2 regions of the Halomonas sp. PAMB 3232 genome follow, and region 2 is predicted to be linked to the other one. Evidence: predicted binding sites of a transcription regulator. Region 2 holds the regulator's gene; the other holds the start of a gene.
The links. Region 2 encodes sigma-54, which starts transcription at its own class of promoters, with help from an activator protein. Its sites were predicted from a motif close to TGGCACNNNNNTTGCTNT; they were not measured.
Positions count from the first base shown of each region.

Region 1 (7,839 bases), 1.4 Mb from region 2:
CTCCTCCACCCAGGGTGACTGGGACGAGTTTTAAGGCGGCCTTACGGCACCGGCGGCAGTTCGATATCGTCACTTCGGCTGGCGCCGGCGGTCATCTCACGACACAGGCGCAGAAACTCGCGCACGCCGGTGGTCAGGTACTTGTGCCGGTGCCAGATGAAGGTGAACTGGCGCTTGAGATCCAATTCCGGGGTGGGCAGCGCGACCAGGCTGCCACGCCGGAAGGCGTCGCGCAGGGCAAGGCGTGAGACACAGCCAATGCCAAGGCCCGACTCCACCGCGCGCTTGATGCCTTCGGTGTGCTCCAGCTCCAAAAGCGTATTGAAGCGGCTTCGGCGATGACGGGCCGCGTGTTCGAGCGTCATGCGCGTGCCGGAGCCCTCCTCGCGCATGATCCAGTCCTCGCGTAAAAGCTGCTCGAGTTCCAGGTGCTTGCGCCCGGCAAGCGGGTGGCGCGGCGAGCAGAACACGCAAAGCTCATCCTCGACCCAGGGTTGGCTGACGATCATCTCGTCGTCGCACTGGCCTTCGATCAGGCCCAAATCCAGTGAGTGCTGGCGCACGCCCTCGATGATATGGCGCGTATTGCGCACCGCTAGCCGTACTCGACTGCCCGGATAGCGCTGCATGAAATCGCTGATCAAAAGCGTGGCCAGATAGTTGCCGATGGTCAGCGTCGCCCCCACCTCGAGCGCGCCTACGCCCTTCTGGCCGCGCAGTAGCTCCTCGACCTCCTCGGCGCGGTCGAGCAGCGCGACCGCCTTGGGCAACAGCTGAAACCCTAACGCGTTGAGCTTGAGCCGCTTGCCGAGTCGGTCGAGCAGCTGGCAGTCGAACTGGCGCTCGAGCTCGGTCAGCGCCGTGCTGGTGGCGGATTGCGACATGGCGAGCGCGCGCGCCGCCTGGGAGACGCTTTCGTGCTGGGCGACGGCCACAAACACCTCGAGCTGGCGCAACGTATAGTGCATGACCCACCTATATCGATTTTGCAGATAATGTTTATCAGTATAATTGACTTAACAGATATGCCGCCACCGACTAGACTTTGCGGCATCATCATTCATCGCTTTTATTCTTTTATCGAATATTCAATGCGAATGCCTATCCATTGCCCGGCATTTGCGTCCAAGGAGTCATCATGAGCAAGTTTGCCCTGGAAGACGTGCTGAGCGTTCATCACTGGAACGATACGCTTTTTAGCTTTCGCACCACGCGCGAGCGCAGCCTGCGCTTCAAGACCGGCCAGTTCGTGATGATTGGCTTGGAGGTCAACGGCAAGCCCTTGATGCGCGCCTACTCCATCGCCAGCCCCAACTACGAGGATCACCTCGAGTTTTTCAGCATCAAGGTGCCGGATGGCCCGCTCACCTCGCGCCTGCAGCACCTCAAGGTGGGCGATCAGATCATGGTCAGCCGTAAGCCGACCGGGACACTCGTGTGCGACGACCTGCTGCCCGGGCGCAACCTCTATATGCTCTCTACCGGCACCGGCCTTGCGCCCTTCATGAGCCTGATTCAGGACCCGGAAGTGTACGAGCGCTATGAGAAAATTGTGTTGGTACACGGCGTGCGCGAAGTCTCCGAATTGGCCTACGCCGACTTCATCACCAAAGAGCTTCCCGCACACGAATACCTGGGCGAGGAAGTTGCCGAAAAGCTCGTCTACTACCCGACGGTGACGCGCGAAGAGTTTCACACCATGGGCCGCCTGACCGATCATATTCGCAGCGGCAAGATTTTCGAGGATACGGGACTTGCGCCGATCGACCCGCGCCAGGACCGCGCGATGATCTGCGGAAGCCCGGCCATGCTCGACGATACCAGCGCTCTGCTCGACGAGCTCGGCATGAACATCTCACCGCGCATGGGCGAGCCCGGCGACTACGTGATCGAGCGCGCCTTCGTCGAGAAGTAATACCCCGATAAGGCCATTAAAAAGCCCCGCTAACTTTCCGGTTGGCGGGGCTTTTTGCAAGCGCCTGGCGAGCTTAAACTGCGTCTTTACCGGTTTCGCCGGTACGGATACGAATCACCTGCTCGAGCGGCATGACGAAGATCTTGCCGTCACCGATCTTGCCGGTGTTCGCCACCTGGGTGATCGCCTCGATCACCTGCTCGACCAGCTCGTCGTCCACGGCCACTTCGAGCTTCACCTTGGGCAGAAAGTCCACCACATACTCGGCGCCGCGGTACAGCTCGGTGTGCCCCTTCTGGCGGCCAAAGCCCTTCACTTCCGTCACGGTAATCCCCTGCACGCCGATGTCCGAGAGGGATTCGCGTACGTCATCAAGCTTGAACGGCTTGATAATGGCTGAGATAAGTTTCATTGCGACATCCTTTAACTGGGTGGCCCGTTATTATCCGGGTAAGCGAAGGTCATCATGGGCCCCACGCGCCCGCTCCCCTTAAGCATACACCGCTCTTGCCAGAGAATAAAAAAGCCTCCCACGAAGGGGAGGCTTGGGTCGCTGATCCGGGTCAAGCGTGCTTACTTCTTGACGCTGAACTCCGGGTAAGCTTCGAGGCCGCACTCGGCGATATCCACGCCTTCGTACTCTTCCTCTTCGCTGACGCGAATCCCCATGATGGCTTTCAGCACCAGCCACACGATCAGGCTTGCCACGAACACCCAACCGAAGATGCCCACGATTCCGATCAGCTGCGCGCCGAAGGAGGCCTCCGCGTTGGTGAAGGGCACCGCTAGTACGCCCCAGACCCCAACGGCGCCGTGTACCGAGATCGCACCGACCGGGTCGTCCAGCTTCACTTTATCCAGCGTAACGATGGCGGCGACGACGATCAAACCACCCACCGCGCCGATGATGGCCGCACCCAGCGCCGTGGGCGACAGCGGATCGGCGGTAATGGCGACGAGCCCGGCAAGCGCCCCGTTGAGCGCCATGGTGAGATCCGCCTTGCGAAACCAAAGCTTGGCCAGGATCAGCGCAGCGATCACGCCACCGGCGGCAGCGGCATTGGTGTTGACGAATACCTGAGCGACGTTATTGGCCGAGGCCACGTCGGACATCTTGAGCTCCGAGCCGCCGTTGAAACCGAACCAGCCCATCCACAGGATGAAGGTACCCAGGGTGGCCAGCGGCATGTTGGCGCCGGGAATGGCGTGAATGGCACCGTCCTTACCGTACTTACCCTTACGCGGACCAAGAATCAGCACGCCTGCAAGCGCCGCCGCCGCACCCGCCATATGCACGATGCCGGAACCGGCGTAGTCGGAGTAGCCCACCTCGGCGAGCCAACCGCCGCCCCAGGTCCAGTAGCCGGACACCGGATAGATGAAGCCTGTCATCACCACGGCGAAGGCCAGAAACGCCCAGAGCTTCATGCGCTCGGCCACCGCACCGGAGACGATCGACATGGCCGTTGCCACAAAGACCACCTGGAAGAAGAAGTCGGAGCGCATGGAGTAGTAAGGCGCGTCTTCACCGCCGCCAAGCACCGCGTCCACGCTATTTTCAGCGCCCAGCAGCATGCCAAGGCTTGGCAAGAAGCCGCCTTCACCACTGGAGTACATGATGTAGTAGCCCACCAGTAGATACATGGTGCAAGCGATGGCGAACAGCGCAATGTTCTTGGTCAGGATTTCTGCAGTGTTCTTGGCACGTACCATGCCAGCCTCGAGCATCGAGAAGCCGGCGGCCATCCACATGACCAGCACGCCGCAGATCAAAAAGTAAAAGGTATCGAGCGCGTAGCTCAGATCGGTGACTTCGTTCATGAATCGTTCCCCGTGTTCCTGGCGTTATAGTGATTCGATCAAGACGTATCCAAATCCTGCAGGCTATACCGCGTCGGCGCCGCGCTCGCCGGTACGAATACGGATGACGTCCTCGAGCGGCGTGACGAAGACCTTACCGTCGCCGATCTTGCCGCTGTTCGCCGCGCTGCAGATGGCATCGAGCACACCGTCCAGGCGCGAGTCGTCGACCGCGACTTCCACCTTCACCTTGGGCAGAAAATCGACGACGTACTCGGCGCCCCGGTAGAGTTCGGTATGGCCCTTCTGACGCCCGAAGCCCTTGACCTCGGTCACCGTGATCCCCTGCACGCCGTTGTCGGCCAGTGCTTCACGAACGTCGTCGAGCTTGAACGGCTTGATGATAGCGGTGATGAGTTTCATCCCGGATCTCCCTGCTGGGTAAGTAGCGCTAAAATGAGCGGCGCTGGAATAAGTAGCGGCACTGCCGCCGACATTAATGCGATGCCTCGTTAATGCTCATACCGTGCCATTCACTAAAATTAACTAAAAAATCATAACTTTAAGCGACGCCTTAACGTAACGAGGCCGTTGCCCAGCGCGCCAAGGCGGTGCAGAGATAATTCACCGCACCATATAAGTGCGAATAGAAAAGCGCCTTGCCTTCTTTTGATGCATTGAAAAAGTCACTGCTTTCTCGTCTGCGAAACATGCGTATTTCGCTACGGTTGCGTATCCTTACTGCAAAGACGTACAGCGACACGTCGTTTACCTTCATGCGTTCCTCATCAGGAGAGAGTCATGGCGACCCAAGACCGTATTAGCCGCCTCGCCCAGCAAATCGGCGATCGTTTACAAAACGCTTCCCATGCGCCGGAAGACATTCAAAAAGGCGTGCAACAGGTCATGCGCGGTGCGTTTGATCGTATGGAGCTGGTCTCCCGCGAGGATTTCGACATTCTGATGGACGTGCTGCAGCGCACCCGCTCGCGGGTAGAAGCGCTGGAGCGCCAGGTGGCGAACCTGGAAGCCTCGATCGACGCAAGCCAGGCCGATAAGGCAACCCCCATGGAAGCCGAGGCCCAGACCACTCCGGCGCCAAACGAGCCGGCCCAAAAAGCCGCCAAACCGCGCGCCTCGACCGCCAAGCCGGCCAAAGACTCGAAAGGCGCTACCGGCGCAGTCGACGACCTGGGCGAATAGACCTTTAGCGTTCCCACCCAAAAAAACCGCGGGCTCAGCAGATTGATATAAAAAATGAGAACACCTATCATTGCGCTTTACAGCGCCCTTGATCGGCGTTCTCTCAATAACAATCTGCTTTTCGGATAGCTCATGACTCGCCTTGCTCCCCTAAGCGTCGCCTTCTTGAGCGGCGCTTTTCCCTTAATGACGTTTGCCCAGGCCCAACCGACCACCGGGGACGAAGCTGCCGCTCAGGACACCATGGTCGTCGTGGGGTCGCGTACCCCCACCCAGATCAGCCAGATTCCCGGCGCGGTGCACGTGGTCGAAGGCGCCGAGCTTACCCAACAGATCAACGCCGGCGGCGATTTGAAAACCGCGTTGGGCCGGCTGGTGCCTGGGCTCGATTTTGGCCCCCAGGGGCGCACCAATGCGGGGCAAAACATGCGCGGGCGTAGCGTTCAGGTGCTCATCGACGGCGTTTCACTGAACAATTCCCGCGGCCTGTCGCGCCAGTTCGACGCCATCGACCCGTTCAACATCGAGCGCGTCGAAGTGCTGTCGGGCACCACCAGCCTTTACGGCGGCGGCGCCACGGGGGGCTTGATCAATATCATCACCAGGCAGGGCGAATCCGGGCGTCCGCACTTCGAGACTCAGGCGAGCCTTACCACCGGCTTCAACACCGACCATGATCTGGACCGGCGGCTTTCCCAGTCCGCCAGCGGCGGCAGCGATACCGTATACGGGCGCATCGGTGTGTCGCTCAATGAGAATGGCCGCCAGTATGATGCCGGTGGCAACGAGATCTTTCCCGATATCGCCCAGAGCGACTTACAGGGCAACCGTAGCCTGGACATACTCGGCAACCTGAGCGTCGAGCTCGATGCGAACCAGACGCTTCAACTGACCGGGCAGCTGTATGACTCTGGCAAGGCAAACGAGCGCGGTGTTTTCTACCCCAACCTGGCCGCGCCTGCGCCGAACCTGAACGACGCCGATATCCGCGACGGCTTTACCGCCGACCGCGAGCCGCGCACCGACCGCAAGATGATCAGCGCCAGCTACCACCACGCCGACTTGCTGAACCAGGATTTCTACCTGCAGGCGTTTCACCGGGAGGAGGAGTCGAGCTTTCACCCCTTCCCCTATCGCACCCAGGGCGGCGGCTACTACTTTGCCGCCTCCCAGCAGAACACCACGCTAAGCGGATTGAAGGGGCTGTTCTCGGCGGATCTGACCGACAGCTTCAACCTGAGCTACGGCGCGGATATCGACCGGGAGTCGTTCGATGCCTCGCAAATGCGCTTTGATCGCGCCGCCAGCGACGCCACGGGCGGACTCGTGCAGCGCCGTGACAGCGTCACCCCGCGCTACCCGAGCTTCGAGGTCGACACGCTGGCGCTGTTTACCCAGGGCGAGTGGTGGGCCACGGACCAACTCCAGCTCAGCGGCGGCGTTCGCCACCAGCGCATGGACGTGGACATCGACGACTTCAACGGCGTGCCCGGCGGCTCGAGCGACTACGACGTGACGCTGTTCAATTCAAGCGCCTTGTACGATTTCGACAATGGCCATCAAAGCTGGCTGGGCTATTCCGAGGGCTTCGAGCTGCCCGACCCGTCCAAGTATTACGGCCGCGCCGGCCAGACCGTGGCGGACAACCCGCTCGACGGCATCAAGACCCGCCAGGTCGAACTCGGCTGGCGCTACCAGGGCGGCGACTGGTTGGCCCAGGCAGCGGTTTACTACGCCTGGTCGGATACCGCGATCGAGCTGGACGAGGATCTCAACATCGCTCAGGTCGACGACGACCGCCGCGACTACGGGCTGGAAGCCTCGTTAACGCGCTACATCGGCAACCACTGGGAAGTGGGCACGACGCTCCACGCGCTGGTCTCCGAGCAGAAGGTGGACGGTGACTGGCAGGATCGCGGCATCACCGTGTCGCCCTACCCCTCCCAGGATAGCCTGACCGCCCACGTGGGCTGGCAGGATCAGACGCGTACGGTTCGCCTTCAGGGCAGCCACGCCCGCGAGTACGAGGACGCCGCCGGCGAAAGTATCGACGGCTTCACCACGTTTGATCTGATCGGAAGCCAGGAGACCGATTTCGGCACCCTGAGCCTGGGGGTTGCCAACCTGACCGACAAGCAGTACTCCACCCCCTGGGGCCAGCGCGCCGTGGGCTTCTACTCGCCTGCCTATGGCCCCGAGTATCTTTACGACTACCAGGCCCGCGGGCGCACCTTTACGCTCGGCTGGTCGCTCGAGTACTAGCGCGCATCAAAAAGCGCCACGGTTTTCAGAGGTGATTGCATGCCACGCGCCGCCTTGAACGCCATTACGCCGCACACCCTGGCGCAGTGGGGCCAGCGGTTCGGCATTCGTTATCGCATCGATGACGCTCCGGGGGCCGCTGCCCCGGGAGCCGCTGCCCCGGTGGCCAGAGGCGAGGTGCACGACGTGCGCCTGTTCGATTCGCTGCACCTGACACTGTCCGATCTCGAAGTCGAGCGCGGCTATACGTCGTCATCGATTCAAGGCGTGCCCTGGTTCGTCAGCGTGGTGCTGGAAGGCGAGGTGTCGCTGACGCTGGGCCAGCAGACGCTGGCGCTGGGCGCCGGCGACGGGTTTTGCGCCCACTTCGACGCCGCCCGGCCGCTCATCGTCCACCAGCCCCGCCAGCGCCGTTTGAAAACGGTGAATCTCGCGGTGCTGGCGACCGCGCCGTTCGCGCTGCCAACGCCGACGTCAACAAGCGCGCTTCACGGCTGGGCGCTGCCGCCGCCGCTTTACCAAACGCTAACGCAGGCGGCCGGCGAGCCCGCAAGCGTTTGGCGCCAGCGCCTCGTTTGGCAGGGGCTGGCGCTGCAGCTTTTGGGCAACGCCCTTCCCGAATCCGATGAAACCGCTGCGCCGCAGCTATCCAGGCGCGA
Region 1 is NZ_CP134865.1:205,119-212,957, reverse strand. It holds gene RN346_RS00990 (methyl-accepting chemotaxis protein) at 1-34, shown strand, start outside; gene RN346_RS00985 (LysR family transcriptional regulator) at 42-968, opposite strand; gene RN346_RS00980 (ferredoxin--NADP reductase) at 1,139-1,915, shown strand; gene glnK (P-II family nitrogen regulator) at 1,989-2,327, opposite strand; gene RN346_RS00970 (ammonium transporter) at 2,489-3,736, opposite strand; gene RN346_RS00965 (P-II family nitrogen regulator) at 3,800-4,138, opposite strand; gene RN346_RS00960 (hypothetical protein) at 4,290-4,493, opposite strand; gene RN346_RS00955 (accessory factor UbiK family protein) at 4,517-4,918, shown strand; gene RN346_RS00950 (TonB-dependent receptor) at 5,105-7,180, shown strand; gene RN346_RS00945 (helix-turn-helix domain-containing protein) at 7,220-7,839, shown strand, end outside.
Region 1: RN346_RS00965 (P-II family nitrogen regulator) is a predicted target of sigma-54. The motif match lies at 4,230-4,247, and genes of this name have one in related genera.

Region 2 (7,839 bases):
GACCCGGACGAGATCATCAAAAGCGTCAAGCGCGGCATCTACGCGGTGAGCTTTGGCGGCGGCCAGGTGGATATCACCTCGGGCAAGTTCGTGTTCTCGGCAAGCGAGGCCTACATGATCGAGGACGGCAAAATTACCGCGCCGGTCAAGGGTGCGACGCTGATCGGCAACGGCCCCGAGGCGATGGGGCGAGTGTCGATGATCGGCCACGACATGGCGATGGATACCGGCGTCGGCGTATGCGGCAAGGAAGGCCAGGGCGTGCCGGTTGGCGTGGGTCAGCCCACGCTCAAGCTCGACGAGCTGACCGTGGGCGGCACCCAGTCCTGACGCGCCTGGCGGTGAAAGAGGATTAGAGAACGAGCGTTTCGCGAAGGTGTTTGAAAAGCTTGCGGGCGCTGGCCGGCGGCTTTTCCTGCTCACGCTCCTTTTGAGCGTTGCGAACGAGCTGGCGAATGGCCTGGCGATCCGCGGTGGGGTGCTCCGCCATGAACGCATCGACCGCTGGATCGCCTTCGTCGATCAGCCGGTCGCGCCACTTTTCGAGGCGGTGAAAGGCGTGATCGCGCTGGTTCTTCTCCGCTTCAATGGCGTCGAACACCGCCTGAATCGCGTTCAGATCCTCCTTGCGCACCAGCTTGCCTACGTACTGCATGTGGCGCCGGCGACCTTCATGGGAGCGAATGCGGGAGGTTTCATCGATGGCGGCGAGCATGTCGTCGGAGAGCGGAAAGCGCGCGCGCTCGGCGGGCCTCATCGCAATCAGCGTTTCGCCCAGCGCCTGCAGCTCGTGCATTTCGCGCTTGAGCTGGGATTTGCTGGGCCGCTCCGGGGCGTCGTCGAGCTCATCGAAAGACTCGACCGCAGGGCGTTTTTTAGGCATACGTCACTCACTTGATAGATTTGTCGCCGGCTAGTATATCAGCTGCGACCCTTACATTGATCCGCCCGCGACAGCGGCGATAAGGAGAACGTTATGGCACAGGCATTCGACGCGGCCGCGCAGCAGCAGGAGCTCGTCGCGCGGGCCGAAGAGGCGCTGGCGCTGGCCAAAAAGCTGGGCGCCGACCAGGCCGAGGTAGGCGCCAGCGTCGACCAGGGACTGTCGGTGAGCGTACGCCTGGGTGAGGTCGAAACCGTCGAGCTTTCCCGGGATCAAGGCATCGCGGTGACGCTTTACGTGGGCAGCCGCAAGGGCAGCGCGTCCTCCAGTGACGCGAGTTCCGCCTCGATCAAGGCGGCAGTCGAGAAGGCGCTGTCGATTGCGCGCTATACCGGTGAGGACCCGGCGGCCGGACTCGCCGAGGCCTCCCTGATGGCCACCCACCTGCCTGATCTCGACGTGCATCACCCCTGGGCGCTGGATACCGAGCGCGCCACGGAGCTCGCGCTTGCCTGCGAGCGCGCCGGGAGCGAGGTGGCCGGCATTCATCAGTCCGAAGGCGCCTCGCTTTCAAGCGGCGAGGGTGTGCGGGTGTACGCCAATAGCCACGGTTTCGTAGGCACGCAAAAGGGCAGCAGTCACTCGCTCTCCTGCATGCTGATCGCCCAGGATGAGCAGGGCATGCAGCGCGATTTTGATTACACCAGCGCCCGCGACCCGCGGGCGCTGAGAGACCCACAAAGCGTGGGGCGCGAAGCGGCCAGGCGTACCCTGCGCCGGCTGGGCGCCAAACGCCCGCCGACCGGCACGTTCCCGGTGCTGTTCGACCCGTCTCTGGCATCCGGGCTGGTGGGGCATCTCATGGGAGCGCTGGCCGGCGGCGCGCTCTACCGCGAGGCCTCTTTTTTGTGCGACAAGCTGGGCGAGCCGCTGTTTCCCGAGTGGTTCAACCTCGAGGAGCGCCCGCTGGAAGTCGGCGCCATGGCAAGCTCGCCCTTCGACGGTGAAGGCGTGCAGACGCGCCACAATCGCTTTATCGAAGATGGGCGCATCGCAAGCTATATGCTCTCGTCCTACAGCGCCCGGCGCCTTGGCATGACCACGACCGGCAATGCGGGCGGGGCACGCAACATCCGCCTCGAAGCGCCGCAGGAAAGCCTGGAGTCACTGCTGGCGCGCATGGGGCGCGGCGTGCTGGTGACCGAACTGATGGGCCAGGGCGTGAACAGCGTAACCGGCGACTACTCCCGCGGCGCTGCGGGTTTTTGGGTCGAGAACGGCCAGATCCAGTATCCGGTCGAGGAGTTCACCATCGCGGGTAATCTGATGACGATGTTCAAGGGCCTCCAGGCGCTGGGCGACGACATCGATACCCGGGGCAGTATCCACACGGGAAGCTGGCTGGTCGACGCCATGACCGTCGCCGGCGACTAAACGCGCAACACGTACGATAGCCCGCGACGGCTCGAACTGCGTCGCGGGTTTTTTTATGGGTAGCGTTTTTCAAATTAGCTTTTGGGGCGGTACTGGGCGTCCAGGTTCAGGCGCTCGAGCAGACGCTCGAACAAAAAGTACTCGGGCCCGGCGAGCGAGCGACTCAGGCAGTCCAGATACTCCCGGCGTGGGTAGCGCCGCCAGCGCGGCAGCTTGTAAGCGTCGAGGTCGATGGCCACCATGCGGCCCTCATGGACCAGAAAATTCTCGGTGTGCAGGCCGCGACAGTGAATGCCCTCGTGATCGAAAGCGGCCAGCGCGTCCAGATACTGCTCCTGTAGATTTGGGGAGTCGAGAATGTGGGCCCTGAGCGGCTCACCGTGGACGTTGTCGGTGACCAGCCGGTAAGGGCGAGCCTCGACGATGCGCGGCGTGGCGATACCGAGCGCCTCCAGGCGCCCGGCGACCAGGGCGAAGTTGTGCCCAGGGTAGGGGCGAATGCGCGTTAGATAGCGCAGCCGGTCGAAGGCCTTGGGATGAAAGGTTTTGATGAAATGATCGCGGGCCGGGTCGAAATAGACCCGGGAGTACTTGCCGGTCTGAATGAGCTGCATGATGGGGCCCGATAGATGAGCATCGGCCGCTGAGAACCGATCGATGAAAAGGCGTAGCGCCCTGGACGGGGATCAGGCGTCCTCGTCGAAGCGCGCCTCGAACAGCGCCTGTAGGGCGTCCAGCGCCGCCTCGGCATCGTCGCCCGTGGCCTCTACAACGAGCTCGGTGCCGCAGGGTGCGGCCAGCATCAAAAGTGACATGATATTGGCGGCATCGGCTTTCTGGGTCTGCCGGTAGACGTGCACGCTCGCCTCGAAACGCTGCGCGCAGGTTACGAGTTTGGTGGCGGCGCGGGCATGCAGGCCGCGCTGATTGGTCAGTGTCAAACGTCTTTCTGGCACCTGTTTCCCTGTTTTCCGCTCGTTGCTTATGGTGGTGCTGATCCCGGCCCCTGCGTTACGCCGTTGATCGGTCGTCAACAGCGTTTGAGCCGCTCGTGGCGTCGAGGCTAAAGTGAAGGCCCAGCTCCCGGTGGCGAACTTGAACACCCCCGCGCGAGGCGAGCAGATCCTGCGCCAGCCGGTCGACCATGTAGACCGAGCGGTGCTGGCCGCCGGTGCAGCCAATCGCAACGGTCATGTAGCTACGCTGGCTATTCTGATAGGCGGGCAGCCACTTCTCGAGCCAATCGAGAATGTCCTGGCGCATATCACCGACCACCGGGTAGCTCTCCAGAAAACCGACGATCGCGTCGTCGCGACCGGTGTGGGGGCGTAGCGTCGGGTCCCAGTAGGGGTTGGGCAGGCAGCGAATGTCGAAGACGATATCGGCGTCCAGCGGCACGCCACGCTTGTAGCCGAAGGACTCGAGCGTGAGCGTAAGCTGGCTTTGGCGCTGGTGCCCCAGCTGGTCGGTGATGCGTCGGCGCAGATCGTGCACCGTGAGCCGCGAAGTGTCGATCATCAGATCCGCCAGCTCGCGAATGCCGAACAGCGTCTGCTCCTCCTGGGAAATCGCCTCTTCCAGCGTCATGTCGCTGTCGCGGGTGAGCGGATGGCGCCGACGAGTGGCGGAGTAGCGCTCAAGCAGCGTGCGCGCGTCGGTGGTCAGATAAATGACCTGAACGCGGGTGCTGCCGTTTTTGATGTCCTTGAGCAGCGCAGGGAAGCGTTCAAGCGCGGTGGGCAGATTGCGTGCATCGATGCTCACCGCCAGGTGCGTGCGCTCACCGTGCTGGCCAAGCTCTTCGACCAGCGAGCCCAAAAGCATTGCCGGCAGGTTGTCGATGGCGTAGTAGCCCAAATCTTCCAGCGCCTGAAGCGCAATGGACTTCCCCGACCCGGAGCGGCCGCTGATGATCACAAGTTGCATCGTGTCTCTCTTCGGTCAGTGAGCGCTCTTATCGGCACACGCCTGTACGTAAGCGCGATTGCGATTGAAAGGCCGGGAAAAGCGAAGGTGGTGGGCTTACCCCTGCGCCTGCTCGCGAATGCGGGCGGTGACCAGCTCTAAAAGCTCGCGCTGGCTTTCACACTTTCGAAACTGCGCGCGGGTCGTGGCGTCGTTCATGATGGTGGCGACCTGGCCCAAAAGCGCCAGATGCGTGTCGTCCGCCTCTTCCGGTACCAGCAGCACGAACACCAGATCCACTGGATCGCCATCGATGGCGTCGAAGTCGACGGGTTCGGCGAGCTTTAGAAAGCCGGCGATCGGCGCGCTGCAGTGCGGACTTCGGGCGTGGGGAATCGCGACCCCATTGCCGATGCCGGTACTGCCAAGGCGCTCACGACCGACCAGCCGGCTGAAGACTTCCTGACTATCCAGGCTCGGTGTGTTTTGAGCGATGAACGTGCTGAAGAACTCCAGCACCCGTTTTTTGCTGCCCCCGGGGACGTCGAACAGCACGCGCTCCGGGGGGAGTATGGTTTCCAGGGTCATCGAATTAACGCACGCCAGCGCCCTGGGCGCGGGCCTGTGCTTTTTCCTTGTGTTTTACCAGTTGGCGGTCGAGCTTGTCGGCCAGGGCGTCGATGGCGGCATACATATCATTGTCCTCGGCTTCGGCGTGTACGTCGGCGCCCGAAGCATGCAGCGTGCAGGCGGCCTGCTGACGCTCCTTTTCGATCGACAGCGTCACCTGCACGGTGGTGATGTTGTCGTAGTGGCGTTCGATACGCTCGAGTTTCTCGTTGACGTAGTCACGCAGGGCGTCTGTCAGTTCCAGGTGATGACCGGTAATGTTCACTTGCATCGACGTACTCCTAATCCAGGACTGTCCTTCGATTGTAACCCTTTTTCCGCCATTGCAAAGCCCTGCCGGCAAGTTTCCCGTTTAACGTAAACGGCGCCGCTCACTGGAGGAGGGAATGCCCATCGCTTCGCGGTATTTGGCCACGGTGCGCCTGGCCACGTTGATGCCGTTGGCCTCAAGTAGCGTGACCAAATGGCTGTCCGATAGCGGCTTGCCTGGCGTTTCGTCTTGAATCAGTTTTTTGAGCCGGGCGCGGATCGCGGTGCTGGAGTGGCTGTCGCCGCCGTCCTGACCGCTCACCTGGCTCGAGAAAAAGTACTTGAGCTCGAATACGCCGCGGGGCGTGTGAATATATTTTTGCGTCGTGACCCGCGAGATCGTCGACTCGTGCATCTCCACCGCTTCGGCGATGTCGGCGAGAATCAACGGTTTCATCGCTTCTTCGCCGCGCTCCAGAAAACCGATCTGGCGAGCGATGATTTCGCGGCCAACGCGCAAAAGGGTGTCGTTTCGACTCGACAGGCTCTTGATCAGCCAGCGCGCCTCCTGCAGGTGTTCTTTCAAGAACTGATTGTCCTGGCTCTTGTCGGCGCGCTTGATGAGGCTGGCGTAGTCCGGCTGAACGCGAAGCTTGGGCAGCGCCTCCGGATTGAGCTCGAGATGCCAGCCTTCCTGGTCGTGACGGACCACCAGATCCGGGGTGATGTAGCTTTGGTTGGTGGCACCAAAGGCGCTGCCCGGGCGCGGGTCGAGGCTTCGAATCAGCCGGACGACGTCGTCGAGCTGCTCGTCATCGAGGCTGAGGCGGCGTTTCAACAGGCGCAGGTCGTTCTTGCCCAGCGCTTCCAGAAACTGACGCACCAGGCGCCGGGCCTGCATCAGCAGCGGGGTATTGTCGGCAAGCGCTGCCAGCTGTAGCAGCAGACACTCGCGCAGATCGCGGGCGAACACGCCGGTGGGCTCGAACTGCTGCACGCGCAGCAGCACGTTTTCCACCTCCCGCTGGCTCAGGCCGTCCAGGCCCTGGGCCTTGAGGCCTTCGCGAATGTCGTTAAGCGGCTGGGTCAGGTAGCCGTTGGCATCCAGCGCGTCGATCAGGCTTTCGGCAATGGCATGGTCTCGTGGGCTGGTATCCGTCATCGCCAACTGCCACAACAGATGCCCCTGAAGGCTTTGGCCAGCGGCCTGGCGCTCGAAATCCGGGCCTTCGCCGCTGCCACCGGCGGCCATGTCCTGGTAGGTGTCGGACCATTCGCTGTCGGTGGCAAGCTCCTGGGGGATGCTCTCTTCCCACTCGGTTTCTGGCGTCTCCTGGGTTGTCTCTTCGCCGAATTCGTCTTCCTGCTCTAAAAGCGGGTTGGCGTCGAGCGCCTGCTGGATCTCCTGGCGCAGGTCCAACGTCGAGAGCTGCAGCAGGGCGATCGCCTGCTGCAGCTGCGGTGTCATGGTCAGCTGCGTACCGACGCGCAGCTGTAGAGAAGCTTTCATGACCATCGAAGAACCACTCGTTACTCGTAAAGCTCCACACTAGAGCGAGACGGGGTTCGACGCAAGTGCAATAAATATGCCACTACCCGGAACTTTATGGTTGTCACCGGGTTAGAGGCGAAAATCTGCGCCCAGATAGACCTCGCGCACCTTTTGATCGCCAAGAATGGCGTCGGCGTCGCCGCTTGCGATGATATGGCCGTCGCCGACGATATAGGCGATGTCGCAGATATCCAGCGTTTCACGGACGTTGTGGTCGGTGATCAACACGCCGATATGGCGCGCCTTGAGCGCAAGGATGATCGACTTGATCTCGCCGACGGAAATTGGATCCACCCCGGCGAAGGGTTCGTCGAGCAGGATGAAGGCCGGGTCAGTGGCCAGCGACCGGGCGATTTCCACGCGGCGGCGCTCGCCGCCGGAGAGGCTCATCCCCAGGTTGTCGCGAATGTGGGTGATGTGAAAATCTTCCAGCAGCTGCTCCAGGCGCGCCTGGCGGGCAGGGCGGTCCAGCTCCTTGCGCGTCTCCAGAATGGCCATGATGTTGTCGGCCACCGAGAGCTTTCTAAAGATCGATGCCTCCTGGGGCAGATAGCCGATGCCGGCGATGGCGCGCTCGTGCATCGGTGCCCGGGTCAAATCCAGCTCGTCGATACCTACGCTTCCGGCATCCGCCTTGACCAGCCCCACGATCATGTAAAACGAGGTCGTCTTGCCCGCCCCGTTAGGGCCAAGCAGGCCCACGACGCTGCCCTGGGTGATCTCCAGATTGATATCCTTGACCACCCGGCGACGCTTGTAGCTTTTGGCCAGGTGGCGGGCGTGAAGCGTCTTGATCGCTTCAGGTTGGGTGCTCGACACGATGACTCTCCTATTGCGCGGGCTGCAGCGTCATGCGGATGCGCTGGTTGTCGCCACCGCTGACGTCGGAGCGCGCCTGAACCACTTCGCGGTCGATAAAATACTCCAGCCGCCCGCCACGAAAGCGGTCGCTGCGCTGGGTGAGCTCGGCCTGATCGATCAGCTCGACCCGGCGCTCGCTGACGTGGTAAACGATGCGTCGCGCCCAACCCTCCATGGGCGCCGGCTCATTTTCGAGCTGGTTGCGAAGATAGGCGCGCTCGCCGGTGGCGGTCGCCTGGGAGAGCTCGCCGGCATCGTTGCGCGTGATTTCGACGCGGTCGCCGCGAATCTGCATCTCGCCCTGGCGAATGTTGACGTTGCCGGA
Region 2 is NZ_CP134865.1:1,572,272-1,580,110, forward strand. It holds gene tldD (metalloprotease TldD) at 1-330, shown strand, start outside; gene yjgA (ribosome biogenesis factor YjgA) at 353-883, opposite strand; gene pmbA (metalloprotease PmbA) at 977-2,317, shown strand; gene RN346_RS07095 (hypothetical protein) at 2,392-2,931, opposite strand; gene RN346_RS07100 (HPr family phosphocarrier protein) at 3,004-3,273, opposite strand; gene rapZ (RNase adapter RapZ) at 3,329-4,243, opposite strand; gene RN346_RS07110 (PTS sugar transporter subunit IIA) at 4,340-4,810, opposite strand; gene hpf (ribosome hibernation-promoting factor, HPF/YfiA family) at 4,815-5,123, opposite strand; gene RN346_RS07120 (RNA polymerase factor sigma-54) at 5,205-6,617, opposite strand; gene lptB (LPS export ABC transporter ATP-binding protein) at 6,723-7,448, opposite strand; gene lptA (lipopolysaccharide transport periplasmic protein LptA) at 7,483-7,839, opposite strand, start outside.